Regions from separate parts of the Streptomyces sp. NPDC018833 genome, predicted to be linked through region 2. Evidence: predicted binding sites of a transcription regulator. Region 2 holds the regulator's gene; the other holds the start of a gene.
The links. The regulator HspR, encoded in region 2, represses chaperone genes until heat shock. The targets are predictions, from matches to a motif close to TTGAGNNNNNNNNNCTCAA.
Positions count from the first base shown of each region.

Region 1 (14,173 bases), on a different contig from region 2:
CCGCATGAAGGGGTGCTCCGTAGATGTTCGGGAGGCTATTCGGGGGTGGCTTCGAGGGCGTGGGCGACGAGCGCGAGCAGCGACTCGATGACCGTGACGCGATTGCGGGCGTCCATGATCACCACCGGCACGTGGGGCGGCACGGTGAGGGCCTCTCGTACGTCCTCGGCCTCGTAGGCGGTCGTTCCCTCGAAATGGTTGACAGCGACGATGTAGGGCAGCCCGCAGCTCTCGAAGTAGTCGAGCGCCGGGAAGCAGTCCGGCAGCCGCCGCGTGTCGGCCATCACGACGGCGCCTATCGCGCCGCGTACCAGGTCGTCCCACATGAACCAGAAACGCTGCTGGCCGGGCGTGCCGAAGACGTAGAGCACCAGGTCGTCGTCGAGCGTGATGCGGCCGAAGTCCATCGCCACGGTCGTGGTGACCTTGTCGGGCGTGGCGGCGAGGTCGTCGGTGTCCTCGCTGGCCCGGGTCATCAGCGCCTCGGTCTGCAGCGGGGTGATCTCCGAGACCGAGCCGACGAAGGTCGTCTTGCCCACGCCGAAACCGCCCGCAACGACGATCTTGGTGGCGGTGGGGGCGCGGGTGGTGTCCAGCTCCCACGCCTGCAGGGTCTCGTCGGGTTGCACGGCGTCCCGTGGGCGCGGGTCCGCGGCCGCTGCGGGGGCGTCCTGCGCCTCCTCGTCCTGCGGGAGGCGGGGGCGTGCCAGGAGCGTGTCAGAGGCGGCGGAGTCCACTCAGCACCCTTTCGAGCAGCGCGCGGTCGGGCTGGCCGGTGCCGTGCCCGGTCCCGTACACACGGATCTTTCCCTGATCGGCCAAGTCACTGAGCAGCACCCGGACGACACCCAGCGGCATCTTCAGCAGCGCCGATATCTCGGCGACGGTACGCATACGGCGGCACAGCTCGACGATCGCCCGCAGTTCGGGCATGACACGAGTGGAGAGGTCACCACCGGGCAGCTCGCGCCGCTCGGGCGCGGCCTCCAGCGCGGCGACGAACGTCTCGACGAGCAGCACATGGCCGAAGCGGGTGCGGCCGCCGGTGAGCGAGTACGGGCGGACCCGGGCGGGCCTGCGCCCCTGGCCGCGTACGGGGAGTGTGGCGGACGAGGCGGCGGCTGTCATCGGGTGCTCTCCATCGATTTGCGCAGCTCGCTGCGGACTTCGGGGGTGAGTACGTGTCCTGCGCGGCCGACGAACAGGGCCATGTGGTACGCGACGACGCTCATGTCGCAGTCGGGTGTGGCGTGCACGCCCAGCAGGGAGCCGTCGCTGATCGACATCACGAAGACGCTGCCCTCGTCCATCGCGACCATGGTCTGTTTCACCCCGCCGCCGTCCATCAGCCCGGCGGCGCCGACGGTGAGGCTGCCGATGCCGGAGACGATGGTGGCGAGGTCGGCGCTGGAGCCGCGGGGGCCCTCACGGCGCGGGGACTCGGTCGGGGCGGTGTTCTGTGCGGGGTCGGAGGAGAGCAGCAGCAGCCCGTCGGACGAGACGACGGCGACCGAGCGGACTCCTGGCACCTCCTCCACGAGATTGCCCAACAACCACTGCAGATTACGGGCTTCGCTGCTCAGCCCGAATGTGCCGGTCGCAGTCAACTGCGTGCCTCCTCGACTGTGTCCCCCGCCTCTGTCTCCGTGTCCTGCTGGTCCGTTGTCCGGGTGTGGTCGGTATGCGGCGCGTGCTGCTCGCCGTGCACGGTCTGCTCGCTCTGCGCGATCTCGGCCTCGGCATCGCGGCGGCCTTCCTGCGCACCGCGGTGGAACCCACCGAGCCGACGACGCAGCACCTCGGGGTCGACGCCCTTGGGGCGCTCCGCGGGCGCGGTCGTGGGCGCGACGACCATGGGAGTTCGCTTGGGCAGGCCCTTGTCGGTGACCCGGTCCCAGGCGGCGTCGCCTTCGGCCGGGGCGTCGCTCCCGGAGGGCTGCTCGGGCAGCCGCATCGCGAACGTCTCCTGGTCGACGACGTCGGCCCGGGGTCCGCTGGCGGCGGTCCGCTCGTGGGTGTCCTGCGTGTCCTGCGTGTCCTGCGTGTCCTGCGTGTCCTGCGTGTCCTGTTCGACTCCGGCGGCCCGGATGGCCCGTTCGGCGGCCTCCACGAACGGGTCGACGGGGAGGGCGGGTTCGCCGTGGGCGGCGTCTGTCGGCTCGGGCTCGGCCAGGGGGCCGACGTCGGCGTCCACCGACGGGGCTACGGACGCGACCGGGTCCGCGGACGACATCGCGTCCGCGTAGGGGTCACGGGCCGCGTGACCCGCCGGGTCGGCACCGGCGAACAGGTCCGCCTGGACGGACGGGGCAGCATCGGCGGGGCCGGCCGACGAAGCCACGGGCGCGACCGGGTCCGTGTGGGGCGCGCGGTTCGCGTGCTGCACCGGGTCGGCGGCGGCGAACGGGTCCGCCTGGGCCTGCGATTCGGCCTCGGCCGACGAGGCCGCAGGCGCCACCAGGTCCGCGGACGACACCGCGTCCGCGTGGGAGTCGCGGTCCCCGTGACCCGCCGGGTCGGTACCGGCGAACAGGTCCACGTCGACCGGCGGATCGGTGTCGGCCAGCAGGTCCGCGTCAGCGGCGGCCGAGGAGGCCACGGGCGCGACCGGGTCCGCGTGGGAGTCGCGGTCCCCGTGACCCGCCGGGTCGGTACCGGCGAACGGGTCCACGTCGACCGGCGGATCGGTGTCGGCCAGCAGGTCCGCGTCAGCGGCGGCCGAGGAGGCCACGGGCGCGACCGGGTCCGTGTGGGGGGCGCGGGCCGCGTGCTGCACCGGGTCGGTACCGGCGAACAGGTCCGGCGCGGCCGGCGATTCGGCTTCGGCCACCACGGCCGCGTCAGCGGCGTCGGCCTCGGACGACGGGGCCGCAGGCGCGACCAGGTCCCCGGGCGCCGTGGCGGGCCGCGGCGAGGGGCGGCGGGAGCTCGCCGGGAGCGCGTTGGAGTTCGCCTCCGCCGCCGAGCCCGGCAGGTTCAGCGTGGGGCCCGCACCGGAGACCGGCGCCTGCTGGGACGCGGTGGCCGGTGGACCGTCCGGCAGCAGCGCCGCCGGGACGACGACCACCGCCGTGATCCCGCCCTGCTTGTGCTCGCGCAGCTGGATCCGTACGCCGTGACGCGCGGCCAGCAGCGCGGCCACCCGCAGGCCGAGGCCCTGGGTCTCGGGGCCGGCCCCCGTCTCGTACGTCTCCGGGTTCTGCAGCCGGGCGTTGACCTCCTCGATACGCGCCTCGGTCATGCCGATGCCCGCATCCTGGACGGACAGCATCACCTCGCCGCTCTCCAGCAGCCAGCCGGACATCTCGACCTGGGCGTCCGGTGGCGAGAAGGAGGTGGCGTTCTCCAGCAGTTCGGCGACCAGGTGGCTGAGGTCGTCTGCGGCGAAGCCGGCGACCTGGGCGTGCGGCGGCAGGGACTGGATGACGACCCGGTCGTAGCGCTCGATCTCGCTCACCGCGGCGCGCAGGACGTCGACGAGCGGTACGGGCCCGACATGGCCCTGGCCGTGCTCGGCGCCCGCGAGGACCAGCAGGTTCTCGCTGTGGCGGCGCATGACGGTGGCCATGTGGTCGAGCTTGAAGAGGGTGGCGAGCCGCTCGGGGTCCTGCTCGCGCTCCTCCAGCTTCTCGATGACGCCCAACTGGCGTTCGACGAGGCCGAGCGTGCGCAGCGAGAGGTTGACGAAGGTGTGGTGGACGGTGTGGCGCAGGCGTTCCAGCTCGGTGGTGAGCTCCGCGGTGCGCTCGCCCAGCTCGGTGCGGGCCTCGGCCAGTTCGGCGGCCAGACTCTCGCGCGTGCCGATGAGGTCGCCGCGCTCGCTGTCGAGGCGCTGGACGCGTGCGGCGAGGTCGCGCAGGCTGCCGTGCACGGTATTGAGGGACCGTACGACCTGGGCGAACTCGTCGTTGCGGCCGGTGAAGCGGACCGGCTCCTCGGTGTCGGGCGACTCGGCGACCCGGGCGGCGCCGATGCGCAGGACGGCGAGCGGGCGGGTGAGGGTGCGCGAGACGGCCGCGAGGACACCGATGGTGACGACGAGCAGTCCGCCGAGCAGCGCGATGCGTACCTCGAGTGCCGTGACGTCGTCGTCACGGAGCTGCTCGATGCGGGCGAGACGGTCGGCGGCGAGCGCGGTCTCGGCGCCGCGCATCTGCTCGATGCGGGCGGTGAGCGCGGCCTCCAGCTTGGCGCGGTCGGTGTCGCGCTCGGAGTCGGAGAGCTTGGGCTGGTCGGTGAGGCGGTCGAGATAGCTCTCGGCGGTCGTGACCTCGGGGCCGGTGACGGTGGCGGCCAGCTTGTCGCGGGCGTCCTTGTCGGCGGCCCGGTCGAACTCGGCGAGCGCGGCGAGTTCGCGGACGCGGGCCTGCTGGGCGGCGGCGCTGAGCGCGTTGCGGGTCCGGGCGGCGGCGCCGGAGTCCTCGGGCCGGGTCTCTACGGGCAGGCCGGTGACCGGGTCGTAGGTCAGCCGGGGCTCGGGCTGCGGGACGGACAGCGCGGCGAGCAGCAGTCCGCGGGCGGCGGACGCCTGCTCCACGGCGAGGCCGAGCGCGGCGGGCGCACGGGTGGCCTCGGCGGCGCGCGGCGGGGTCTTCTCGGCGAGCTCGTCGGCGAGGGCCTGGAGCCGGTCGATGACCGCGGTGTAGGCGCGGTGGACCTGCATGGGGGTGCCCTCGCCGGTGAGGGCGGTGCGCCGCACGGCGGGCAGGGAGGCGAGCTCGCGGCGCAGTTCGGCGTGGTCGTCGGGGACGGCGGCGGCGATCTCGCCGATCTGCCGGTCGACGCGGGCGCGGAGGCTCGCGGAGAGCTTCGGCCCCTCGTCGGTGCCCGCCGCTTTGTCCTGCGACCCGCCGTCTTTCGCCGCGTCGTCCTTCGCCCTGCCGTCCTTCGCCCTGCCGTCCTTCGACGCGTCGCGGCCGGCGGCGACGTAGGCGGTGACCTCGTCGCGTTCGTCGGCGAGGGAGTGGGCGAGGGTGACGGCCTGGCGGTCGAGCTCGGCGAGGGTGACGAGGCGTTGGGCCTCGGTCAGTTCCGCGGAGGTCGCGAGGACGCCGGGGGCTCCGGCGCCGACGACGACCAGGCCGACGACCGCCACCGCGGCGACGAGCCTGCGGCGTACGCGGGTGGGGCGCCCCGTGGGGGTCACCGTGTCCTGCGCGGGCGCGGGGCTCTGCGTGGGAAACGCGGGGGTCCCTTCCGTGGACGGGAGGGTTTCGCCCTGTTCCCGTGGGGGCAGTGACGCCGCAGGGGCCGGGACCTGGAGCTCGCCTGCCGTTCCAGTGGGCCTGCCGCCCTTGCCCCGAGGCCGCTTCTTCTGCACCGGTGCTCGCAATCTTGCTTGACTCGTCCACCCATGAAGCAGAGATGACGACCGGTCACGCGCGAGAGCCCCACCCCTGGTACGGCTTCCGACCATTCCAGTGCCTTTGGGAGGGAGGCGCGCATCGGCCGCTCCGCCACCCGAACGAGTGAACAACATGCTTGAGTTGGCGAACAACTCTCCCGAACACCGAAACGCGCGAAGCCCGGCGTGTGGGTTGGACCTCGCGGGCACCCTTTGGCAGGATGCGCGCCCGCAGCTTCGCACAGCGGTCCATTTGGGTCGAAGCCACCGGTCTGACCTGCCGGTACGGGCCGATGGACACATCGTGCGGGGTGGGTGGAGGAGTCATGCAGACTGAAGGTCATGCACTTCGATCTCGCCACTGCCCCGGGCAGGCCCGAACGTCTCAACGAGGACTGGGCCTCGGTGGCTCTGCCCGCATCGGGCCAGGGCGGAACGCTGGTCGTACTGGACGGCGTGACTCCGCCGCAGGGCGACGCGGGATGTGTGCACGGCGTTCCATGGTTCACCGCCCGGCTCGGCGGCACGCTGATCGAACTGTCCGGTTCGCGGTGTGATCTCCCTTTGGCGGATGTGCTCTCCGAGGCGATCCGCCGCACGGCGGCCGCCCACCGGGGCACCTGTGACCTTTCTCACGTGCGTACGCCGCAGGCGACGGTGGTCCTCGCGCGGTGGGGCGAACCGTCGGGCGAGGTGGAGTACCTGGTGCTCTCCGACTCGACACTGCTGCTGGAGTCGGCCGACGGCTCGGTCCGCGCGGTGCTGGACGACCGGCTCGACCGGCTGCCCCGCGAGGCGCTGCGTACGCACGCGTCGGCCGACGCGCTGCGCAATGCGGAGGGCGGGTTCTTCACGGCGGCGGCCGACCCGGCAGTGGCGGCGCGGGCGGTGACGGGCCGGATCCCGCGCGTCGGGGTGCGGGCGTTGGCGGCACTGACCGACGGCGCGTCCCGCTGGGTGGACATGTTCGCCGAGGGCGACTGGGCCGCGTGCGTGGGCTTGCTGCGCAAGGAGGGGGCGCAGGCTCTGATCGACCGGGTGCGGGCGCTGGAGTCGGCTGCGGAGCCGCGTACGGGCGCGATCCGCTTCAAGCTGCACGACGACGCCACGGCGGTCTTCGCCGAGTTGTGAGGCGCGAGGTGCGCTCGGGGCCCTCGGCCCTCCGAGATCTCTTCAGCCCTCCGCGCGCGCGTTCAGCTGGTGGAGCAGCCGGGCGAGTTCGGCGACCTCGCGCCGGTCCCAGCCCGCCAGCTTGTTCCGGTAGCGGTCGCGGCGGGCATCGCGCACATGGCGGAAGCGCGCCACTCCCTCGTCCGTGAGCCGCACGAGGGAGGCTCGGCCGTCGGCGGGGTCGGGCTCGCGGGTGACGAGGCCCAGCTCCTCGAGGGCCCGCAACTGCCGGCTCATGGTCGCCTTTCCGACTCCGAAGTAACCGGCGAGTTCCGTGGCGCGCTGCTGTCCGGTCTCCTCCAGGCGGACGAGCAGGCCGTAGGCGGCGGGTTCCAGGTCGGGGTGGACCTCGCGTGCCATCTCCCCGGACGAAGCCCTCGCGCGGCGCAGGAAGACCGACAACTCCCGCTCCAGGGTGAGGAATTCCTGGTCCACACCAGTTCTGTCATTGGGGTCGGCTTCACTTGCCGTACCGCTTTCGTGCACGTCAGCACCCCTCGCGCGCTTTCCTGGTGATGAAATTTTCTTCCGGCGTCTCACGTCGCCGCAGCTCGGCAAGTATTTCGCAGGCGTAGACCAACGGCGGCAACCCGGGCCCCTTCCACGGGGTGTTCTACGTGCGTAGCGTATTCATGGCATGTCCACACCAAGCAGTTTTCCGCCACGACATGTCGACACATCGTCAGATCCCCTCACCCCCCTCACCGAGGTCTTCGGAGGCACGCCATGCCCGTGCACAGATCCGGAACGACCGGACGCAGGCGTCTCGCTGCGGCCGGCACTCTCCTCGCACTCCTCGCCCTCCTGCCGGCCGTCCCGAGCTCCGCCATGGCCGACCCCAAACCCGAGCGCGGCTCCGCGCGCATGGGGATGGGCGTGATCGCCCATGACGGTCGGGGCGGCACCCCGGGCGACACCCGCGCCGTCCAGACGGAAGGCGTCGACGTCTCCAGCCACCAGGGCAACGTCGACTGGGCCGCCCTGTGGAACAGCGGCGTCAAGTGGGCATACGTGAAGGCAACGGAAGGCACGTACTACAAGAACACGTACTTCACCCAGCAGTACAACGGCTCCTACAACATCGGCATGATCAGGGGCTCGTACCACTTCGCCACCCCCGACACGACCACGGGCGCCGTCCAGGCGGACTACTTCGTCAACAACGGCGGGGGCTGGTCCCGCGACGGCAAGACCCTGCCGGGCGCGCTGGACGTGGAGTGGAATCCGTACGGCGCGGCCTGCTACGGCAAGTCGCGGTCCGCGATGGTCACCTGGATCCGCGACTTCCTGAACCGCTACAGGTACCGGACCGGGCGGGACGCGGTCATCTACACGGCGACCAGCTGGTGGACCCAGTGCACCGGCAACTACGGCGGCTTCGGCTCCACCAACCCGCTGTGGATCGCCCGCTACAACACCACGCCCGGAACGCTCCCGGCCGGCTGGAGCTACTACACGATGTGGCAGTACACCTCTTCCGGGCCCATCGTCGGCGACCACAACAAGTTCAACGGCGCCTACGACCGCCTCCAGGCACTCGCCAACGGCTGAGCCCCCGACCCTCGACTGCCCCGTCCCGCCGTGCCGGTCGTCACGACCAGTGCGCGGGGCGGGTCAGCCCTTGCGGCAGCCGGGTGGCGCCGTCGCCGCGGGCCGCGTTGACCTGCGGCTGCGTGAGGAAGAAGCTGCCGGTCAGATTCGCACCGGAGAGGTCGGCGTCCCTCAGATCGGCCCCGATCAGATCGGCCTGCCGCAGATCGGCACCGGTGAGGTCGGCGGCGATGAGATACGCGCCGCGCAGGCTCACCCCGCGCAGATCCGCACCGCGCAGCCGGGCGCCCATCAGGTCCGCGCCCCTGTGGTCCTTCTTCTTCCCACCCCTGCCCACGCCCGCTCGGACGAGCTCACTGGCGCGCAGCAGCAGTACGTTGACGTCCTGGCGGTGCGCGGCGACGTCGAGTTCCAGCAGCGCGTCGGGGTCGAGGCGGGTCAGCTCGGTGACCGTCTCCCGCTGCCGGCGCAGCGCCGGGTGCACCTCCCGCGCGGCCGGCAGCGTCAGCGCCTCCTCCACGTACCGGAGCAGCTCGTGGAGCCGGCGGACGACGGGGAACACCGCGAACATCTGCCGCGCGGTGTCCGGTGCCTGCCGCCAGTCCGTACCGCCGTAAGTGACCTGGGAGACGTGCTGGCCGGCGCCGAAGCAGTCGTAGACGGTGCAGCCCTGGAAGCCGCTCGTACGCAGCCGCTCATGGATGCCGCAGCCGAAGTCCGTCCGAAGGTTGCCACAGGGCTTTCCGGCGGGCTTGTCCACGGCGAAGTCGGCGGATGCGGAGAAGGGCAGTGCGACACAGCACAGCCCGAAGCAGTTCGAGCAGTCGGCTTGCAGGGCGGTCATCCGTCCATTGTGCCGGACACGCCGACATGGCAGGGACACGGCAGGGCCCGGTACGCGCCCGCCCGTCGGCGCGGCACGGGCCCGGCACGCACCCGGCGGGGACGCCGCACCGATCCGGCGCGCACCCGGCGGGGACGCCGCACCGATCCGGCACGCACCCGGCGGGGACACGGCACGGGCCCGGCGCGCACCCCGGCACGCACCCGGTAGGGACACGGCACGGGCCCGGCGCGCACCCCGGCACGCACCCGGTAGGGACACGGCACGGGCCCGGCGCGCACCCCGGCGGGGACGCCGCACCGATCCGGCACGCACCCGGCGGGGACACGACAGGGCCCGGTACGCGCCCGCCCGTCGGCGCGGCACGGGCCCGGCACGCACCCGGCAGGGGCGCCGCACGGATCCGCCACGCACCCGGCGGGCTGTCGACGCGGCACGCGCACCGTACGGACCGGCAGGGACAGGGACGGACCCGGCGGGGATCACGTGGATCGCCTCCGCCGGGTCCGTGCCCCGCCGTGCGGTCAGGCCGCGGCCGTCACCGGCACCTCCGCCGGGGAGAGCGCGAGCTCCAGCACCTGGCGGACGTCCGTGACCGGGTGGACCTCCAGCCTGTCGAGGATCTCGGCCGGCACGTCGTCCAGATCGGCCTCGTTCCGCTTGGGGATCACGACGGTCGTGATGCCCGCGCGGTGCGCGGCCAGCAGCTTCTGCTTCACGCCGCCGACGGGCAGCACCCGACCGGTCAACGACACCTCACCGGTCATCGCCACGTCGGTACGCACCAGGCGTCCGGAGAGCAGCGACGCGAGCGCCGTGGTCATCGTGACGCCCGCGCTGGGGCCGTCCTTGGGCACCGCGCCCGCCGGGAAGTGGATGTGCACACCCCGGTCCTTGAGGTCGGCGACCGGCAGCTCCAGCTCGGCGCCGTGCGAGCGCAGGAAGCTCAGCGCGATCTGTGCGGACTCCTTCATCACGTCACCCAGCTGACCGGTCAGGGTCAGTCCGGCGGCACCGGTCTCCGGGTCGGCGAGCGAGGCCTCGACGAACAGGACGTCGCCGCCCGCGCCGGTCACCGCCAGCCCGGTGGCCACGCCGGGCACCGCGGTGCGGCGCTCGGCCGGGTCCTGGGCGGACTCGGGAACGTGGTGCGGCCGTCCGATGAGCGCGCGCAGCTCACCGTCGGTGATGGTGAGCGGCAGCTCCTCCCGGTCGCCCAGTTCCTGCTGGGCCGCCACCTTTCGCAGCAGCCGCGCGATGGACCGCTCCAGGTTCCGTACGCCCGCCTCGCGGGTGTACTCCCCCGCCAGCTTGCGCAGCGCCGAGTCGTCCAGCGTCACCTCGCCGACCGCGAGCCCCGCCCGCTCCAGCTGGCGCGGCACGAGGTGGTCCCGGGCGATGACGATCTTCTCGTCCTCGGTGTAGCCGTCGAGCCGGACGAGCTCCATCCGGTCGAGCAGCGCCTCCGGGATGGCCTCCAGCACGTTGGCGGTGGCGAGGAAGACGACGTCGCTGAGGTCGAGTTCGACCTCCAGGTAGTGGTCGCGGAAGGTGTGGTTCTGCGCGGGGTCGAGGACTTCGAGCAGGGCCGCGGCCGGGTCGCCGCGGAAGTCGGAGCCGACCTTGTCGATCTCGTCGAGCAGGACGACCGGGTTCATGGAACCGGCCTCCTTGATCGCGCGGACGATGCGGCCGGGCAGCGCGCCGACGTAGGTGCGCCGGTGGCCGCGGATCTCCGCCTCGTCCCGTACGCCGCCGAGCGCGACGCGCACGAACTTGCGACCCATCGCGTGGGCCACGGACTCGCCGAGGCTGGTCTTGCCGACGCCGGGCGGGCCGACGAGCGCGAGCACCGCGCCCCCGCGCCGCCCGCCGACCACGCCCAGCCCCCGGTCGGCGCGCCGCTTGCGCACCGCCAGGTACTCGGTGATCCGCTCCTTCACGTCCTGCAGGCCCGCGTGCTCGGCCTCCAGGGTCGCCTTGGCTCCCCGGATGTCGTAGGCGTCCTCCGTGCGTTCGTTCCACGGCAGTTCGAGGACGGTGTCGAGCCAGGTGCGGATCCAGGAGCCCTCGGGGCTCTGGTCGCTGGCCCGCTCCAGCTTCTCGACCTCCTTGAGCGCGGCTTCCCTGACCTTCTCCGGCAGGTCGGCCGCCTCGACGCGGGCGCGGTAGTCGTCGGACTCGTCGTCGCCGTCCTGGCCGTTGAGCTCGCGCAGCTCCTTGCGCACGGCTTCGAGCTGACGGCGCAGCAGGAACTCACGCTGCTGCTTGTCGACGCCTTCCTGGACGTCCTTGGCGATGGACTCGGCGACGTCCTGCTCGGCGAGGTGGTCGCGCAGCTGCTCCGTGGCGAGCTTGAGCCGGGCCACCGGGTCCGTGGTCTCCAGGAGCTCGATCTTCTGAGCGGTGGTCAGGAACGGCGAGTAACCGGAGTTGTCGGCGAGTTGCGAGATGCCCTCGATCTGCTGCACGCGGTCGACGACCTGCCAGGCACCGCGCCTCTTCAGCCAGTCGGTGGCCAGCGCCTTGTACTCCTTGACCAGCTCCGTGACGGCGCCGGGCATGGGGCCTCCCCGGGCCCCCTGGGGCCCAGGGGAAGGGTCGGGAACGGTCTCCTCCACCATGGCGCCCTCGACCCAGAGAGCCGCGCCGGGACCGGTGGTGCCGGCGCCGATGCGGACGCGGCCGACGCCGCGGATGAGTGCGCCGGGGTCGCCGTCGGAGAGCCGGCCCACCTGCTCGACCGTGCCGAGCACACCGGTCGCGGCGTATGTGCCGTCGATGCGGGGAACGAGCAGCACCTTCGGCTTGTTGCCGGAGGGACGGGCGGCAGCCTGGGCGGCCTCCACCGCGGCCCGTACTTCGGTGTCGGACAGGTCGAGCGGCACGACCATGCCGGGCAGTACGACCTCGTCGTCGAGCGGCAGGACGGGCAGCGTGAGCGGTGAGTGAGCCGTGACATCGGCAGCCATGATCTCCCCTTAGGCAGTCAAGTTGAGCTGTACCGACTCAATGCATATGAGCCCAACAATGTTCCCCGTGGGCTGTTCGCTGAGAGCGATCACCCAGCCCCACCGAGGAAGGCGCTCCACCGTGCCGCCGGGCCTGGCGCCCGCGCCAACCGTCCTGTGTAAATGGCCCCATGCAGACTTCCGTCATTGCGGCCGCCTGGGTCCGCGGCTGGGTCGTGTCCCGAGGCGCGGCCGAACCCGTCGTCGCGGCCAGGGCAGGCGGACGGAGCCGTACGCCACCGGACGGATCCGGCAGACGTACGCCGCCGGGCGGATCCTTCGGGCACGGACCGGCGGGCGGACGGAGCCGTGCGTCGCCGGGCGGACCCCCCGGGCACGGACCGGCGGGCGGATCCGGCAGGCCTGGGCCTCCAGGTTGCGCCTGCGGGCCCTGGGACCGGGGCTGCACCGCGCCTGGGTCGTCGCGCTGCTGCTCGTCGGCGCGGGCGCGCTCGGGCTCGGGTACGGGGCCGGCTACCAGGGCGCGCGGCCGATGCTGCTGCTCGTCGCGCCGCTGGTTCCGCTCGCCGGGGTCGGGCTGTCGTACGGCAGGCACACGGACCCGCTGTACGAAATCGCCCTGTCCACGCCGTCCGGCGGGCTCCGGCTGCTGCTGGCGCGCACCGCCGTCGTGCTCGCGGCCGGCGTCCCGCTGCTCACCGCGGTCGGTGCCCTGCTGCCGCCCGGTGCGGGAGGGCCCGGCGCGGCGGCGTGGCTGCTGCCCGGCCTCGCGCTGACCCTCGCGGCACTGGCGCTCGGCTCGTACGTGGGCTGCCGCACGGCCGCCGCGGCTCTGGGGGTCGGCTGGCTGGCCGTCGTCGTCGCTCCCGTCCTGGCGGCGATGCCGCCGGAGATCGCCGACCGCCTCGCCCACGTCGTCGGCGGACCCGCCACGCAGAGCGCCTGGGGCGGCGCGGCCGTGCTCTGCGTGGCGCTTCTCTCGCTGCGCCGTTCCTCGTTCGACCACCTGGAGAAGATGTGAGCACCGCAAGCAGGGCAGAGGTGACGGGCCTGACGGTCCGGCACCGCAGAACCGTCGCGCTGGATGCCGTCGACGTGTCGTTCGGGGCCGGCGTGCACGGACTGCTGGGCCCGAACGGCGCGGGCAAGACCTCGCTGATCCGTGTCCTGGCGACCGTCGCCGCCCCCTCCGGCGGGCGCGTGGAACTGCTGGGCCGCGATGTGGCGGTGCACCGGACGCGCGCGGAGGTCCGGCGCAGACTGGGGTATCTGCCACAGGAGTTCGGCTACTACCCGGGCTTGACGGTGCGCGAGTTCGTGGCCTATGTGGCGTGGCTGAAGGAGATGGACGCCGGCGCCGTCCCGGGCGCGGTGGAACGCGCGGTGGACCGGGTCGGCCTCGGCGACCGCATCGACGCCAAGGTCAGGACGCTGTCGGGCGGCATGCTGCGCCGCGTAGGGATCGCGCAGGCGATCGTGAACGAGCCGGAGCTGCTGCTGCTCGACGAACCGACCGCCGGTCTCGATCCGGAGCAGCGTGTCGAGTTCCGGGCACTGCTCCGGGAACTCGGCACCCTGGCCACCGTGATCGTCTCCACCCACCTGGTGGAGGACGTGGCGGCCGCCTGCTCGGAGGTGACCCTGATCGAGTCCGGCCGGCTCGCCTTCCGCGGCACCACCGGGGAACTGATCGCCCTCGGCAAGGGCTCCGCCGCGGACGAGTACGGGACGAACCCCATCGAACGCGGCTACACGACAGCCCTCCGCGACCACCGCGCAGACCGCGTGGCGGCACGCCGATGACCGCCAACGCACCCGCACCCGTAGCCACACCCGCGGCCCCGATCGCGGCGGCGCGCCCCGCGCCGCATCCGCTCCGCAGCGAGCTGCGGCGCGGCTCCGCGCCTTGGGCGGGCGTCGCCGTCGCCGTCACGCTCGGGATCGCGCTCGCCGGAAAGGCACCGCGGTGGCAGGGCAGTTGGGGTGAGACGCAGATGATGCTGAACACCGTGGCCGCGCTGCTCGGCGGTCCTCTCGCGGCCGCCGCCGGCTGCTGGCAGGGCGGCAGGGAGCGGCGGCGGCGCACGGACGAGCTACGCGCATCGGCCGCGCGCGCCCCGCTTGCCCAGTTCCTGACGGCCTCGCTGCCCACGGCGGGGTGGATCGTGGTGGGCTACGGCGTCGTGGCGGCGGGGACGCTGGCCGCCACCTGGCCGTACACGTCCGCCGGTCGTCCGCTGCTCGCCCCGATGCTCGTGGACGCCGCCTTCCTGGCGGCCATGACACTGCTGG
Region 1 covers NZ_JBIRZM010000004.1:506,577-520,749, forward strand. The annotation lists gene ACH5AF_RS11925 (styrene monooxygenase/indole monooxygenase family protein) at 1-6, opposite strand, end outside; gene ACH5AF_RS11930 (GTP-binding protein) at 36-629, opposite strand; gene ACH5AF_RS11935 (DUF742 domain-containing protein) at 718-1,128, opposite strand; gene ACH5AF_RS11940 (roadblock/LC7 domain-containing protein) at 1,125-1,607, opposite strand; gene ACH5AF_RS11945 (nitrate- and nitrite sensing domain-containing protein) at 1,604-5,146, opposite strand; gene ACH5AF_RS11950 (hypothetical protein) at 5,687-6,475, shown strand; gene ACH5AF_RS11955 (MarR family winged helix-turn-helix transcriptional regulator) at 6,518-7,000, opposite strand; gene ACH5AF_RS11960 (lysozyme) at 7,241-8,065, shown strand; gene ACH5AF_RS11965 (pentapeptide repeat-containing protein) at 8,106-8,909, opposite strand; gene lon (endopeptidase La) at 9,434-11,881, opposite strand; gene ACH5AF_RS11975 (hypothetical protein) at 12,297-12,902, shown strand; gene ACH5AF_RS11980 (ABC transporter ATP-binding protein) at 12,923-13,684, shown strand; gene ACH5AF_RS11985 (hypothetical protein) at 13,681-14,173, shown strand, end outside.
Region 1: the regulator HspR is predicted to act here: its motif matches at 11,904-11,922, upstream of lon (endopeptidase La).

Region 2 (14,173 bases):
CAAGGAGTACGACGAGGCCCGCTCGCTGTTCGGCAACGGCGGCTTCCGGCCCGGTCCCGGCGCCGGCGGCACCTTCAACTTCGACCTGGGCGACCTCTTCGGAGGCGCCCCGGGCGGGGGCCAGGGCGGTGCCGGCGGATTCGGCGGCGGCCTCGGGGACGTGTTCGGCGGCCTGTTCAACCGGGGTGCCGGCCCGGGCACCCGCACCCAGCCGCGCCGCGGCCAGGACATCGAGTCCGAGGTGACGCTCAGCTTCACCGAGGCCGTCGACGGGGCCACGGTCCCCCTGCGGATGTCCAGCCAGGCGCCCTGCAAGGCCTGTTCGGGCACCGGCGACAAGAACGGCACGCCCCGCGTGTGCCCGACCTGCGTAGGCACCGGCCAGGTCTCGCGCGGCGGCAGCGGGTCGTTCTCGCTGACCGACCCGTGCGTGGACTGCAAGGGCCGCGGCCTGATCGCCGAGACGCCCTGCGAGGTGTGCAAGGGCAGCGGGCGTGCCCGCTCCTCCCGCACCATGCAGGTGCGCATCCCGGCCGGCGTGTCCGACGGCCAGCGCATCCGGCTGCGCGGCAAGGGCGCGCCGGGCGAGCGCGGCGGACCGGCCGGTGACCTGTATGTCGTCGTCCATGTCGACGCGCACCCGGTCTTCGGCCGCAAGGACGACAACCTCACCGTCACCGTGCCCGTCACCTACGCGGAGGCGGCCCTCGGCGGCGAGGTGAAGGTGCCCACCCTCGGTGGACCCGCGGTCACGCTGAAGCTGCCCGCCGGCACGCCGAACGGCCGGACGATGCGTGCCCGCGGCAAGGGCGCGGTCCGCAAGGACGGCACCCGCGGGGACCTGCTGGTCACCATCGAGGTGGCCGTGCCGACCGAGCTCAGCGACAAGGCGAAGGAAGCGCTGGAGGCCTACCGCGAAGCCACCGCGGAGGAGGACCCGCGGGCCGAGCTGTTCCAGGCCGCGAAGGGAGCATGACATGGAGGGCCGTCCGGGCCGCAGTCGCAGCCCCTATGAACTGACCGACGAGTCGCCCGTGTACGTCATCTCGGTGGCCGCGCAGCTGTCGGGCCTGCACCCGCAGACCCTGCGGCAGTACGACCGCCTGGGACTCGTCTCGCCCGACCGCACGGCCGGAAGGGGTCGGCGCTACTCGGCCCGCGACATCGAACTGCTGCGCACCGTCCAGCAGTTGTCGCAGGACGAGGGCATCAATCTCGCCGGGATCAAGCGCATCATCGAACTGGAGAACCAGGTCGCGGCGCTCCAGGCCCGGGTCGCCGAGCTGTCGGCGGCCGTGGAGGGCGCGGCGGCGGCGATGCAGCAGCGTGAGGCGCAGGTGCACGCCTCCTACCGGCGTGACCTCGTGCCGTACCAGGACGTGCAGCAGACGAGCGCGCTGGTGGTGTGGCGTCCCAAGCGGCCCGACCAGGGCGGCAGATCGTCCTGAAGCCTTGTACGAGAAGGGCCGGAGAGCAGATGCTCTCCGGCCCTTCCCTGTATGCCTGTATGCCCGTGTGCCCGTGTGCCCGTGTGCCCGTGTGCCCGTCGGGGGCGTGCCGGGTGGGGCGCGGGGGCGCGCGGCCGCGGCAGGAAGGTGCTGGGCCCGGTGCGGGAAGCTGACATGAGTATCCGCCTGATGCCGCTGTTCAGATGGCATTGCTTTCTTTCGTCAGAAACAACCCGGCAGGTTGAGGGGGAAGCAACTGAACGCGCAGTTCCGGCGTCATTCGGTTCGCGAGCGCTGACCATGGTGGCCTGCGACCTGATCTTCCTGAGCCGGCCGCTCACCGCGGGAATCCGGATGGCGGACCGGGTGCGGACGCGCGTCGGATCGCCGGCGGGGCAGCGGGGCGGATGGCCGAAACGGCCCGCCGTTCCGGCGCGTGGACGGCCTCCGCCGAGAACGCAGGCTGATCGTCCGGGCGCAGGCGGCCGTGCCGTCCGCCCCGGGCCGTGGCACACCAGGTCGTAACACCCATGAGGGGGAGTCAACTGTGGCGATGGTCGGACTGTTCTGGATCACTGCGGATGCGGTGTACGTGGGTGCCCCGCCCGGCACCGAGGGCCGTGGTGTGCGGCTCACCGGGCAGGGCGTGGAGGCCGTCCGGGGCGGGGCCGACGGGACCGGCGGGAGGACCTGGACCTGGGCGGAACTGCGCTCGGCGACCGTCGAGGGCGCCCCTGTGCGCAGCGCGTCCCGCCGCAGGTTGTCGCTGGCGGTGGACACGGTGCTCACCGTGGCGCTGGGCGGTGCCATCGAACCGCCGCAAATGATCCTGCGGCTCGAAACCGCTGAAGGGGCCGAGGAGTTGCGCGTTCACTCGGCCGCCGCCGCGGCCTATGTCGAGGAGGAGTTCATCCTCTCCCAGGATCTGCTGGCCCGGTTCGTCGACGGCACCGCCTCTCCGGTGACCCTCGCGGAATGGGGCAGGGTCGCCGACGGCACGACGCCGAAGCCCCCGGCGCGCCAGGCGCTGCTGAGGGAGTGGACCGGCACATGAGGCAGTTGCTGCGCCCCGCGCCGGTGTGCGCGATCACCGGCACCGGCCCCCTGCGCGCCGAGCACGGCCACGACCCGGACGCGTACGTCGAGATCGGCTCCTTCACCAAGGTCCTCACCGGCACGCTGCTCGCGCGCCTTGCGACGGCAGACCGGATCGATCCCGACGACCGGCTGACCAGGTGGCTTCCGGCCGTTCCCGCCGGATCGGACATCACCCTGCGGCAGTTGGCGGACCACACCTCGGGCCTTCCCCGATTGCATCCGCTGCCGTCCGCCACCGACCCACGCGACCCGTACGCGGCGCTCGACGCCGAGGAGTTCGACCGGGTCCTGCGGCGGCTCGACGAGATCGCGCTGCGGCCGCCGGGTGCCGGCGAGGAGTATTCCAACCTCGGCTACGCCGTCCTCGGCGCCGCCCTGGAGGCCGCGGGCGGCGGCACGTACGAGGACCTCCTGCGCGAGTACGTGCTCGCGCCGCTGGGGGTGGGCGACGTCACGGCCCGGCCGCCCGCCGAACGGAGCCTGACCGCCCGCGGCCTGTTCGGGCGGCCACGCGCTCCCTGGAGCATGGCAGGCCCGATTCTGCCCGCCGGCGGCCTGTGGGCCACCCCGCGGGCCGTGGCGGCCCTGGTGACCGGCCTGCTGGTGGACCAGGTGCTGGGCGAACCCGCGGCGTCCTGGCAGAGCGCGGGCGAACTGCGCTGGCACAACGGAGCGACCCGGGACGCCTCCGTCTTCGCCGGCGCCTTTCCCGGCACCGGCGTCTGGGCGGTCGTGCACCGGCTCGCCGGCCGGCCCGCCGGCACGGACCGGGCCGGACTGAAGCTGCTCGCCGAGGCGAAGAAGGCGACCAAGGAGGCTGCCCCGCAGGGCCGGTGAACGCCGAGAGGCGCCCTGGTCGGGTATCTCGTCTCCGTCTTCGAGCGGTTGTGGCACCAGGCCCCGCGAACGGCCGGGGCCATACCGCCCTCTTCCGCGGCGGAAGGTGTGACCGAGCGGCAGGCGGCCATCGCGCGGCTGCTCGCCGAGGGATACGCCGACGAGGTTGTGGCGCGACGCAGCGTGCGACGCACCTGCCGCAAACAAGTCGCGCATCGCTCGCTCGGGGCTGCTCGACGCTCCGGGGCCTAGCGCCGATTGAGGTGACTGCGGGGCGCCGTCACGGGCTCCGGTTGCTGAACTGCAGCAAGATGACGGCGGTCCCGGCGCACTGCCGCAGGCATCCTCGGAAAATCACGTCCGGTATGGAGGGGGATGATCAGTCGTGGTCGGCGCCGCGCAGGCACCCCTCTTCCAGGATGCCGGACTTCGCTATGAGGAAGCCGAGTTGGGCGCGGCTCCCGCTGCCGAGCGTGGCGGCGAGCTTGGCGATGTGGGCGCGGCAGGTGCGGACGTTCATCCCGAGGCGGCGGGCGATGGCCTCGTCGACGTGGCCCTCGATCAGGAGCCTGGCGATGGAGCGCTGGACGCCCGAGATGCCGTCCGGGGTGGGGTCGTACGGGACCTCCTCCACCAAGGGCACGGCGCGCCGCCACAGTTGCTCGAAGACCTTGATGAGGTACTCGACCAGTCCTGGGTGCCGCAGTTCCAGGGCCACACGGCGATCGTCCCGTGCGGGGATGAACGCCACCGTGCGGTCGAACACGATGAGACGCTCGATGAGTTCCTCGAGGGTGCGGATCTCCACTTTGCCGGCGGATATGCGCTCGACGTAGGCGAGAGTGCCCTGGCTGTACCTGACGGTGTGTTGGTACAGCGTGCGGATGCTGACGCCGCGGTCGATCAGCGGACGGTCACGCTCCAGGGCCTGGGTCAGGACGTGTGCGCTCCGCCCGCCGCCGGGCTGGATCGTCAGCATCTCCGTGCGGCACTCCGACGTGGCGAGATTGAGCGCGGCGTTGATCCGGTCGAAGCCTTCCAGCACGGTGATGGCGTGGGTGCTCGCCGGGTTCTGGGCGCTGATGGCCATGAACGGTTCGAACGCGTCGGTCAGTTCGATGGACAGCCGCCGGCGGTCCAGGATTTCCCGCTCGATGGGGTGCAGCCTTTGCGCCAACGCGACGGACGGGGGGACGGGGCGGAGCCAGGTCGCGTCGTCGGGATCCGGGTGCAACAGGGCGAATTCCAGGAGGCAGGGGGCGGCTTCCGCGTCGGATCTGCTGATCCGTCCGGTACTCAGAGCGCTGACGTAGAGCCGTGCTCCTTCTTCGCACAGATCGGTGACCGCATGGGGATGTGTCTGTTTTATGGCGTCCCGCGGCAAATCTCCACCCCCCAGGGTCCTGTACGTACAGGAACATGATGCATCGCCCCTGTGGCATTGACATGCCTGAATGAGCCATCGTCTTGTGATGCGGGGGAGAAGAAACCATCAAGTGAGGACGAAGCCGACTATGCGCGAAAGAATGCTTCGCTCGGTGCTTGCCGCTGTCTTCTCTGCGATCGTGGCGTTCGGCGCCGCGGGTGCCACGGGGTTCGATCCGGCCGACTTCCCGGCGGACAGCGGTTGGGACAACGTGCAGGCCGTCACCGGACCGCCGGACAGCGGCTGGGATGCCCCGCCCGTGAAGGCGGACGCATGACGATACCCCCGGACGACAGGGTCTTCCGACGGGAGATGGCGACGGCATATCGCTCCGGGTGGCACTTCATCGACCTCGTCACGGCAATCCCCCACCGTGGCGACTCGTTGATGGTCACCCTGTTCGGAGAGCCCATCGTCGTCGCCCGCGAAGAGGACGAGGACGTCCGCGCCTACCGGTGCCTGCGACGGCCGCGCGGAGCCCCGCAGCCGGTCCGCTGTGCCATCCGGTACGGCATGATCTTCGTCAATCTCGACGCGCGTGATCACCAGCTCGTCGAACCAGACACCACCGCCACCCCCCGCAGTGCCTGAGCGATTCCCCCGTCGTTTCAAATCGCTCGGGTGCTTCCCCCACACAGCGGCGCCATCGTGGACCTGAAACACGATGGCGCCGCTGTGCTGCCAGGAAACGTTTCGGCCGGGCCGGCGGGCCCGCGTCCCGCTCGGGCCGCCCGCTGGGCCGCGCGAGCGGGTGCCGGGCGTCAGGCCCGGCCCATCGCCCGGGTCAGCGCGATCTCGATGACCACCCGGTCCGGATTGGGCGACGGCGTGCGCCCGTACCGCTCCGCGTAGCGGCTCACCGCGTCGGCGACGACATCCGGCTCCGTACGGATGGTCGCGACGCCCTCCAGCGTCGCCCAGCGGCCCTTGTCCACCTGGCACACCGCGACCCGTGCCCCCTCCGGGCCGGCGGCCAGGACATTGGCGACCTTGCGGCTGTGCTTGTTCGTGATCACCCGGGCCATGCCGCGCGTCCCGCCCTCGGGGTCGTACGTCACGCCCACCGCCACGACGTGCGGGGTGCCGTCCGGGCGCGGGGTCGTCAGGGTGCACATGTGGTACTCACGCCAGAAGCTGAGATACGACACGCCAGGGTTCCGGGTATCGATGGCCATGGGCGGAACCTACCTGCGTGGCCTGTTCGTTCACACCATGAGTGGAATAGACTCAACTTTGTGAAGGTTGACGGAGTCAGTGTTGGGCAGAGCCCATCAGCAGGGAGGAATGAGGGCACGTGGACGCCGAGCTGACCAACAAGAGCCGTGACGCGATCAACGCGGCGAGCAACCGGGCCGTGCAGGACGGGCACGCCGATCTGACCGCGGCGCACCTGCTGCTCGCGCTCCTCGCGGGACAGGAAAACGAGAACATCACCGATCTGCTGGCCGCGGTCGACGCCGACCAGGCCGCCGTCCGGTCCGGGGCCGAACGCCTCCTCGCGTCGCTGCCCAGCGTCACCGGCTCCACCGTCGCGCCGCCGCAGCCCAACCGCGAGCTGCTGGCGGTCATCGCCGACGCCTCCCAGCGGGCCAAGGAGCTCGGTGACGACTATGTCTCCACCGAGCACCTTCTCATCGGCATCGCCGCCAGGGGCGGGCAGGCCGGTGAGGTGCTGGCCGGGCAGGGTGCCACGGACAGGAAGTTGCTGGACGCGTTCGAGAAGGCAAGAGGAGGGCGCCGGGTGACCACACCCGACCCCGAGGGTCAGTACAAGGCGCTGGAGAAGTTCGGCACGGACTTCACCGCGGCCGCCCGTGAGGGCAAGCTCGACCCGGTCATCGGCCGGGACCAGGAGATCCGCCGCGTCGTGCAGGTGCTGTCGCGGCGCACCAAGAACAACCCCGTGCTCATCGGCGAGCCCGGCGTCGGCAAGACCGCCGTCGTCGAGGGCCTCGCCCAGCGCATCGTCAAGGGCGACGTCCCCGAGTCCCTGCGCAACAAGCGGCTCGTCGCGCTCGACCTCGGCGCGATGGTCGCGGGCGCCAAGTACCGCGGCGAGTTCGAGGAGCGGCTGAAGACCGTCCTGTCCGAGATCAAGGCGAGCGACGGGCAGATCATCACGTTCATCGACGAACTGCACACGGTCGTCGGCGCGGGCGCCGGCGGCGACTCGTCGATGGACGCGGGCAACATGCTCAAGCCCATGCTGGCCCGCGGCGAGCTGCGCATGGTCGGCGCCACCACCCTGGACGAGTACCGCGAGCGGATCGAGAAGGACGCCGCGCTGGAGCGGCGCTTCCAGCAGGTGCTGGTCGCCGAGCCGACGGTCGAGGACACCATCGCGATCCTGCGCGGGCTCAAGGGCCGCTACGAGGCCCACCACAAGGTGCAGATCAACGACTCTGCGCTGGTCGCAGCGGCCACTCTCTCCGACCGGTACATCACCTCCCGCTTCCTGCCGGACAAGGCCATCGACCTCGTGGACGAGGCCGCCTCGCGGTTGCGGATGGAGATCGACTCCTCGCCCGTGGAGATCGACGAACTGCAGCGCGCCGTCGACCGGTTGCGCATGGAGGAGCTCGCGCTCAAGAACGAGTCCGACCCCGCCTCCGTGCAGCGCCTGGAGAAGCTGCGCCGCGACCTCGCCGACCGGGAGGAGGAGCTGCGCGGGCTGACCGCACGCTGGGAGAAGGAGAAGCAGGGCCTCAACCGCGTCGGTGAGCTCAAGGAGCGGCTGGACGACCTGCGCGGCCAGGCCGAGCGCGCCCAGCGCGACGGTGACTTCGACACCGCCTCCAAGCTGCTCTACGGGGAGATCCCGGCCCTGGAGCGCGATCTGGAGGCCGCGTCCGAGGCCGAGGAGGAGGCGTCCAAGGACACCATGGTCAAGGAGGAGGTCGGCCCCGACGACATCGCGGACGTGGTCGGCTCCTGGACCGGCATCCCGGCGGGCCGCCTGTTGGAGGGCGAGACCGCGAAGCTGCTGCGCATGGAGCAGGAGCTCGGGCGGCGGCTGATCGGCCAGAGCGAGGCGGTGCAGGCCGTGTCCGACGCGGTCCGGCGTACGCGCGCGGGGATCGCCGACCCGGACCGGCCGACGGGCTCGTTCCTCTTCCTCGGCCCGACCGGTGTGGGCAAGACCGAGCTGGCGAAGGCGCTCGCCGACTTCCTCTTCGACGACGAGCGGGCGATGGTCCGTATCGACATGTCGGAGTACGGCGAGAAGCACAGCGTCGCCCGCCTGGTCGGCGCGCCCCCCGGCTACGTCGGCTACGAGGAGGGCGGCCAGCTCACCGAGGCCGTGCGGCGCCGCCCGTACAGCGTGGTGTTGCTGGACGAGGTGGAGAAGGCGCATCCCGAGGTCTTCGACATCCTGCTCCAGGTCCTCGATGACGGGCGGCTCACCGACGGGCAGGGCCGGACGGTGGACTTCCGCAACACCATCCTGATCCTGACGTCCAACCTCGGCAGCCAGTACCTGGTCGAGCCGCTGACCGGCGCCGAGGAGAAGAAGCAACGGGTGCTGGAGCTGGTGCGGGCCACCTTCAAGCCCGAGTTCCTCAACCGCCTCGACGACCTGGTGGTCTTCTCGGCCCTGTCGAAGGACGAGCTGGCGCACATCGCCCGCCTCCAGATCGACCGGCTGGCCCGCCGCCTCGCCGAGCGCAGGCTCACCCTGGACGTCACCCCGGCGGCGCTGGAATGGCTCGCGGACGAGGGCTACGACCCCGCGTACGGCGCCCGGCCGCTGCGCCGGCTGGTGCAGACGGCGATCGGCGACCGCCTCGCCAAGGAGATCCTCGCGGGCGAGATCAAGGACGGCGACACGGTCCGCGTGGACCGCTTCGAGGACGGCGTGCTGGTGGGCGTGGCGCGGTAGGTGACGGGGCGGGTCCGCCGCACGGGGCGTTTCCCCTGCCCGCCCTTGCCTGACTGGGGCTTCGCCCCAGGCCCGGGATGGCGTGGCGGGCGTGGGAGGTGCCCATCCCGTTCCGGGGTCCCGCCCGCAGGCCCTGGATGGCTTGGCGGCTGTGTGGAGGTCGATCTTGATCCGGGGCTTCGCCCCCGGGGCCGTGGACGGCTTGGCGGCCGTGGGCATGGGTCCCGGCGGAGCGCTGGGGTGCCTCTGTTCTGGTCCGGGGTCTCCGCCCCAGGCCCCGTGATGCCCTGGTGGCCGTGGGAGGTACCCCGCCGGTCCGGGGCTTCGCCCGCAGGGCGTGGACGGTTTGGCGGCCGTGGGTCTGGGATCCCCGGGCGGAGCCCGGGGAGTGCCGCCAGACCGGGGGCAAGCCGGGATACGGGGCGCGTGTCCTCAGGCCCCTCCTGGGCTTCGCCCCGGGGCCCTTCGGGCGGTACTCCGGGCCTCCCCCGGGCAGTCCCCGCACGGGCTGACCGCGCGCGGCGAAAACCAGCCCCGCTGGGGAAACTCCCACGGCCACCCGGCCGCAGGGGGCATTCGAGGCGAGGGGGTTCGGGGGAATCCCCGCGTCGGATCAGCTCGCAGCGGATCGGGTGCGGCGGGGCTTGCCACGCACGGGCGGGGATGGGAGAGGATGGCGGCATCCGTACGAAGGGAAATACACGGTGACCATCGATCCGTCCTCGATTCCGAATTTCGGGGGCCAGCCCCAGCCTCAGGCCGCAGGACCGGCGGGCCCCGTCGTTCCCGACCAGGACCTGGTCAAGCAGCTGCTCGAGCAGATGGAACTGAAGTACGTCGTCGACGACGAGGGCGACCTCGCGGCGCCGTGGGAGGAATTCCGCACGTACTTCATGTTCCGCGGCGAGAACGAGCAGCAGGTCTTCTCGGTGCGCACCTTCTACGACCGTCCGCACGCGGTCGAGGACCGGGCGAGGCTCCTCGACACCATCGACGACTGGAACCGCCGCACCCTGTGGCCGAAGGTCTACACGCACCAGCACGAGGACGAGGAGACGAAGGAGCAGTCCCTCCGTCTCATCGGTGAGGCGCAGATGCTCATCGGCACCGGCGTCAGCCTGGAGCACTTCGTGTCGTCCACGGTCAGCTGGGTGCGCGCGTCGATCGAGTTCGACCGGTTCATCGTCGACCAGTTCGGCCTGGAGAAGGCCGAGGACGCCGGCGAGGACAAGCCGGCCGACGACGCCTGACGCATCGGCGCCTGACGCACCACGCGTGCGCGCGGGCCCGGCGTCAATGCGGGCCTGTTGCTTCGCCCCGCCGTTATGCGGCGGGGCGAAGCGCTGCCACCGGGCCGGTGTCTCGGGTATGCCAGATGCGCGGGTCTTCCCGAAGGAACTGCCCCGGCTCCCGGCCACCTGAGCGGTACCTGGGGCCTGGTGGCCTTGAAGGTCGATGTTGTCTTCTGGTGGAGACGGCGGACGCGGTCACGAACGTGACCACCGTCTCCACCGGTGCACCGCACGCCCGCAACCCCCGATGGCGACCGGGCGAAGCAACCAGCGCGTACCGGCGTTCCTCAGGCGGCCAGGGACTTCAGCCGCGCGACCGCGTCCTCGAGGACCTCCGTGCGCTTGCAGAAGGCGAACCGCACGAACGGGGCGCCCTGGTCGCGGTGGTCGTAGAAGACCGCGTTGGGGATGGCCACGACCCCGCACCGCTCGGGCAGCGACGGGCAGAACGCGAAGCCGTCCGCCTCGCCGAGCGGGCGGATGTCGGTCGTCACGAAGTACGTCCCGGCCGGGCGGTACACCGTGAAACCGGCGGCCGCGAGCCCCGCGCCCAGCAGATCGCGCTTGGCGTGCAGATCGGCGCGCAGGCCGTCGAAGTACGTGTCCGGGAGCCGCAGCGCCTCCGCGACCGCGTACTGGAAGGGCCCCGCCGACACGTACGTCGGGAACTGCTTCGCCGAGCGGACCGCGCTCACCAGCTCGGGTGCCGCCGTCACCCAGCCGACGCCTCGTTCGTGCACTCATTCGTGTGTCGTGCAACAGGGTCCCCACGGGCGTCTCCAGCACTGCCGGCGAGCCGGTCGCGGCTCGTGTTCCGTGATGCACGGTCCAAAGGCATCCGCTCCCTCAGTGCTTCTCCCGCTGCACGACGGAGCCAGGGTGGTCGCAGGACTTGTCCGGGCCGATCCACAGCCGTACCGCCGAGCTCGGTGACACGGCGCTGTCCGCCGTATCCTGACCACACACGGGAAGGAGCATTCCATGAGTGTCGACGCGATCGTGCACACCGAGTTCCCCAAGGGGTACACGGTCCTGTTCGGGGCTGACGGAAAGGTGATCATGACTCCGCAGAGCTTCGAGCACTCCAACACGATCAAGTCGATGCAGTACGACACGATCGTGTCCCTCGGGCGCCATGCGAAGACCGCCTCCGACGTCTACATCGACTTCCCCGCCGACGAGAACTCCGCCCCCGATCTGACAATTCTTCGTGAGGACGCCCGCCGGGAAGGCAAGCGCTACAGCTTCGAAGACGTCCTGCTGATCTCCGAGGTCGTCTCGACCTCCTCCGCACGCAAGGACTACGACGACTGCACCGCGAAGTACGGCCGCTACGGCGTCCCCATCTACCTGGTCGTGGACCCCTACGCCCAGGAAGTCGTCCTCCACACCCAGCCGACTGCCACCGGTTACATCGCGGCACACACCCACAAGTACGGCACGGGCAAGCTCCCCATCTCCCTGGCCGACGGCCGCACCTTTACCCTCGACCTCGACGAACTCCCGCGTCCGGAGCCCGAGGCCGACGTCCGCTGACCGAGTTACCGGCCCCGGTTCGGCGATAGCGTGGCACGGCAAGGCTGTTGCTGACAGGTTGGACGAATTCATGCGGATGCGGTTCGAACCCGAGGCCGAGGAGGAGTTCGAGGCTGCGTGCGGGCTGCTGGTCGACCGGCTGGTCCGGTGGGCCGGGGAGCAGGGGCTGCCGGCGGACGGGTTCACGGCCGAGGCGGCCCTGGACTACCGACATGGGGCGACTGTCGACGGCCGGCTGGGGCTGTGGGAGGCGCGCCACGTAGAGGAACTGCTGCTCTCCTGGCTGCCCCAGACCGTCACCGAGCTTCCCGGGGAGGAACGCTCCGATGCCCCGGGCACACTGCGTACGCTGCTGCGTTATCTGCACGCGGCGCAATTGGCGGACCCGCGAGGCCCCGCACTTCAGGACTCCCTCGCCGCGGTCGACGCCGTCGCGGAGCGGTATCCGGCGGCGATGGCGGATCGGACCCGCTGGGGTGTGGCGAAGTTCTGGGCGATGACGGCCGCCGAGCAGGGCGGGGACGTCCTGGACGGGGCGGCGTTGCAGCGCTTCGCGGAGCGGGCGCAGCGTGGAGAGGTCGCCTACGATCAGCAGGCTCTCGAAGCGATCATGGAACTGCGGCTGACCGGCCGCGCTCTGTCCGGCTCGGCCCGGGCCGAGCCACAACTGCCCGTCATGCTCCCCCCGGACGACGAACTGCGCCGACCGGCCGGGGAGTCGACGACCGTGGCGCAGTTGCGCGGACTCACCGAGTGGACGGGCCAGGACGGCCGCCCCGTGACGGCCACGGGACGGCTGCGGATGGCGGATGCCCGCGAGTTGGTGGACCTGCTCGGCACCGGCGACAAGACCGACGGGGTGCGCTCTTCGGCCGACCTGCCGCGGCTGGGACTGCTGGTGGAGTGGGCGAAGAAGGCGCGCCTGGTCCGGGTGGTCAAGGGGCGTCTGTGTGCGGTGGCCAAGGCCCGGCCGGTGCTGGCCGACCCGCTTCGGCTGTGGCTGCGCGCCTTCGACGCTTGCTTCGAACTGCGGCAGGCCCTGATCGGGCCACGCAGCGGCTGGCACGTCGAGTCGATGCTCTTCGACGTCTATGAGCATGTGCTGGATGACGTGCTGAACACGCTCTACAGCCTGCCGTACCCGATGCCCTGGCCGCGACTGCGCGACACGGTGCACCTGGCCTATCGAAGCTCCTTCCAGCTCGATCGCGGGTCGGACCTTCAGCACCGGATGTGGTTCGAGCACGCAGACCGGGACCTGCGCACGGTGCTCGACCTGCTGGACGACCTGGGCGCGATCGAGCGTGACCGTGGGATGGCCGATCCGGTGTACTTCGACGTCGACCTCTCCGATGCCGGACCCGAGCTGCTCGCGGACATGCCGCCAGAGCTCGCGGAGCTGCTGGGCGTCGCGGGGGCGGCAACGAACCCGGCGGCGCGGGAGCGTGCCGATGCCCGGCGTGAGGAGTTGACCGCCGGGCCGGTGGAGCTCATCCGTCTCACCGAGCTCGGTACCCGGGCCGTACGACAGCGGTTGCTGGCAGCCGGCAGGGACGCACCGCTGGTCGGTGAACTGGCACAGGCGACGCCGGCCGGTGTGCTGGGCCTGCTGGCCGAGAGCTATCCCCCGGATGCCGCCCAGGCGGAGCTGTCCGGCTGGATCACGGCCCGCGGCGAGCGAAAGGCCGCACTACGGCAACTGACCGACGCTGTAAGGACCATGGCTTTCCGCGCGCGTGCGCAGGCGATGCTCGACGTGCTGTCGGCGGCGTTGCCGTACGGTGAGGGCGAGCGGCTGCTGCGTACGCTGCGTCGCGACACCCAACTGGCGCCCCTGGCGCTGAACGCGCTGGCGCAGCGTGAGCTGCTGTCTCCCGAGGACATGACCGACGCCGAGCATCTGCTGGTGCTCGCCGAGAACCTGCTCCAGCTCGTGGAGCTGGCGGGCGGCTCAGGCAACGCCGAGGAGGCGCTGCGCGCGCAGGGTCCCCAGGCCAGGGACGCGGTTGCCGCCGCCCTGGACTCGGCGCACCCGGACCGGGCCGGAGTCGAAGAGCTCAGGCAGCTGGCGGCCCGGGTACTGCGTACTCCTGCCGCCCGTCTCGGCCGCGCCCGCAAACGCGGGCGGCCTTCCGGCAAGAGCGGCCGCAAACCGCGCCGCTGACCAGCGGCGCCGCCGCCCGGTGCCCGCAGGCGCGGGGTGAGACCGGCAACGGCACGGAGCCGGTTTTCGTCGCTGGTTGCCGTCTCGCATAGAAATCAGAGTATAGTCGGAGTACAGTCTGAGTATGAGCATCGTGCACTCCGTATCCGAATCGGAATCCGTCTCGTTCACCGATCTGTCCCGGAACCCGAAGGCGGTCGCCGCGAGGGCCGCAGCCCTGGGGTGTCTGCGTGTCACGCACCGAGACGCGCCCGACATGGTGCTGACCACGGCCATACACGCAGAGCGCAGCGAGGAGAACCTGACCACGGCGTCCCGGCTGTTCCTTGCCCTGATGAAGCAGGACGGTGGCGCCAGGTCGCTTCTGCTCGCGCTGCCTGATGTGTTCCCGTGGGTGCGTCACCTGGACGACGAAGAAGTCCGGGAATTCACCGTCGAGCTCCTGGACGCGCTGTCCGACGCCGCTGAGCTGGGTGCCAGGGAGGCTGTGCA
Region 2 covers NZ_JBIRZM010000016.1:6,251-20,423, forward strand. The annotation lists gene dnaJ (molecular chaperone DnaJ) at 1-976, shown strand, start outside; gene ACH5AF_RS27235 (heat shock protein transcriptional repressor HspR) at 978-1,448, shown strand; gene ACH5AF_RS27240 (hypothetical protein) at 2,002-2,502, shown strand; gene ACH5AF_RS27245 (serine hydrolase domain-containing protein) at 2,499-3,383, shown strand; gene ACH5AF_RS27250 (helix-turn-helix transcriptional regulator) at 3,763-4,782, opposite strand; gene ACH5AF_RS27255 (hypothetical protein) at 4,922-5,086, shown strand; gene ACH5AF_RS27260 ((2Fe-2S)-binding protein) at 5,083-5,400, shown strand; gene ACH5AF_RS27265 (pyridoxamine 5'-phosphate oxidase family protein) at 5,571-5,984, opposite strand; gene clpB (ATP-dependent chaperone ClpB) at 6,104-8,689, shown strand; gene ACH5AF_RS27275 (YbjN domain-containing protein) at 9,394-9,939, shown strand; partial or broken gene ACH5AF_RS27280 (aminotransferase class I/II-fold pyridoxal phosphate-dependent enzyme) at 10,269-10,706, opposite strand; gene ACH5AF_RS27285 (Uma2 family endonuclease) at 10,963-11,517, shown strand; gene ACH5AF_RS27290 (hypothetical protein) at 11,594-13,681, shown strand; gene ACH5AF_RS27295 (prevent-host-death family protein) at 13,806-14,173, shown strand, end outside.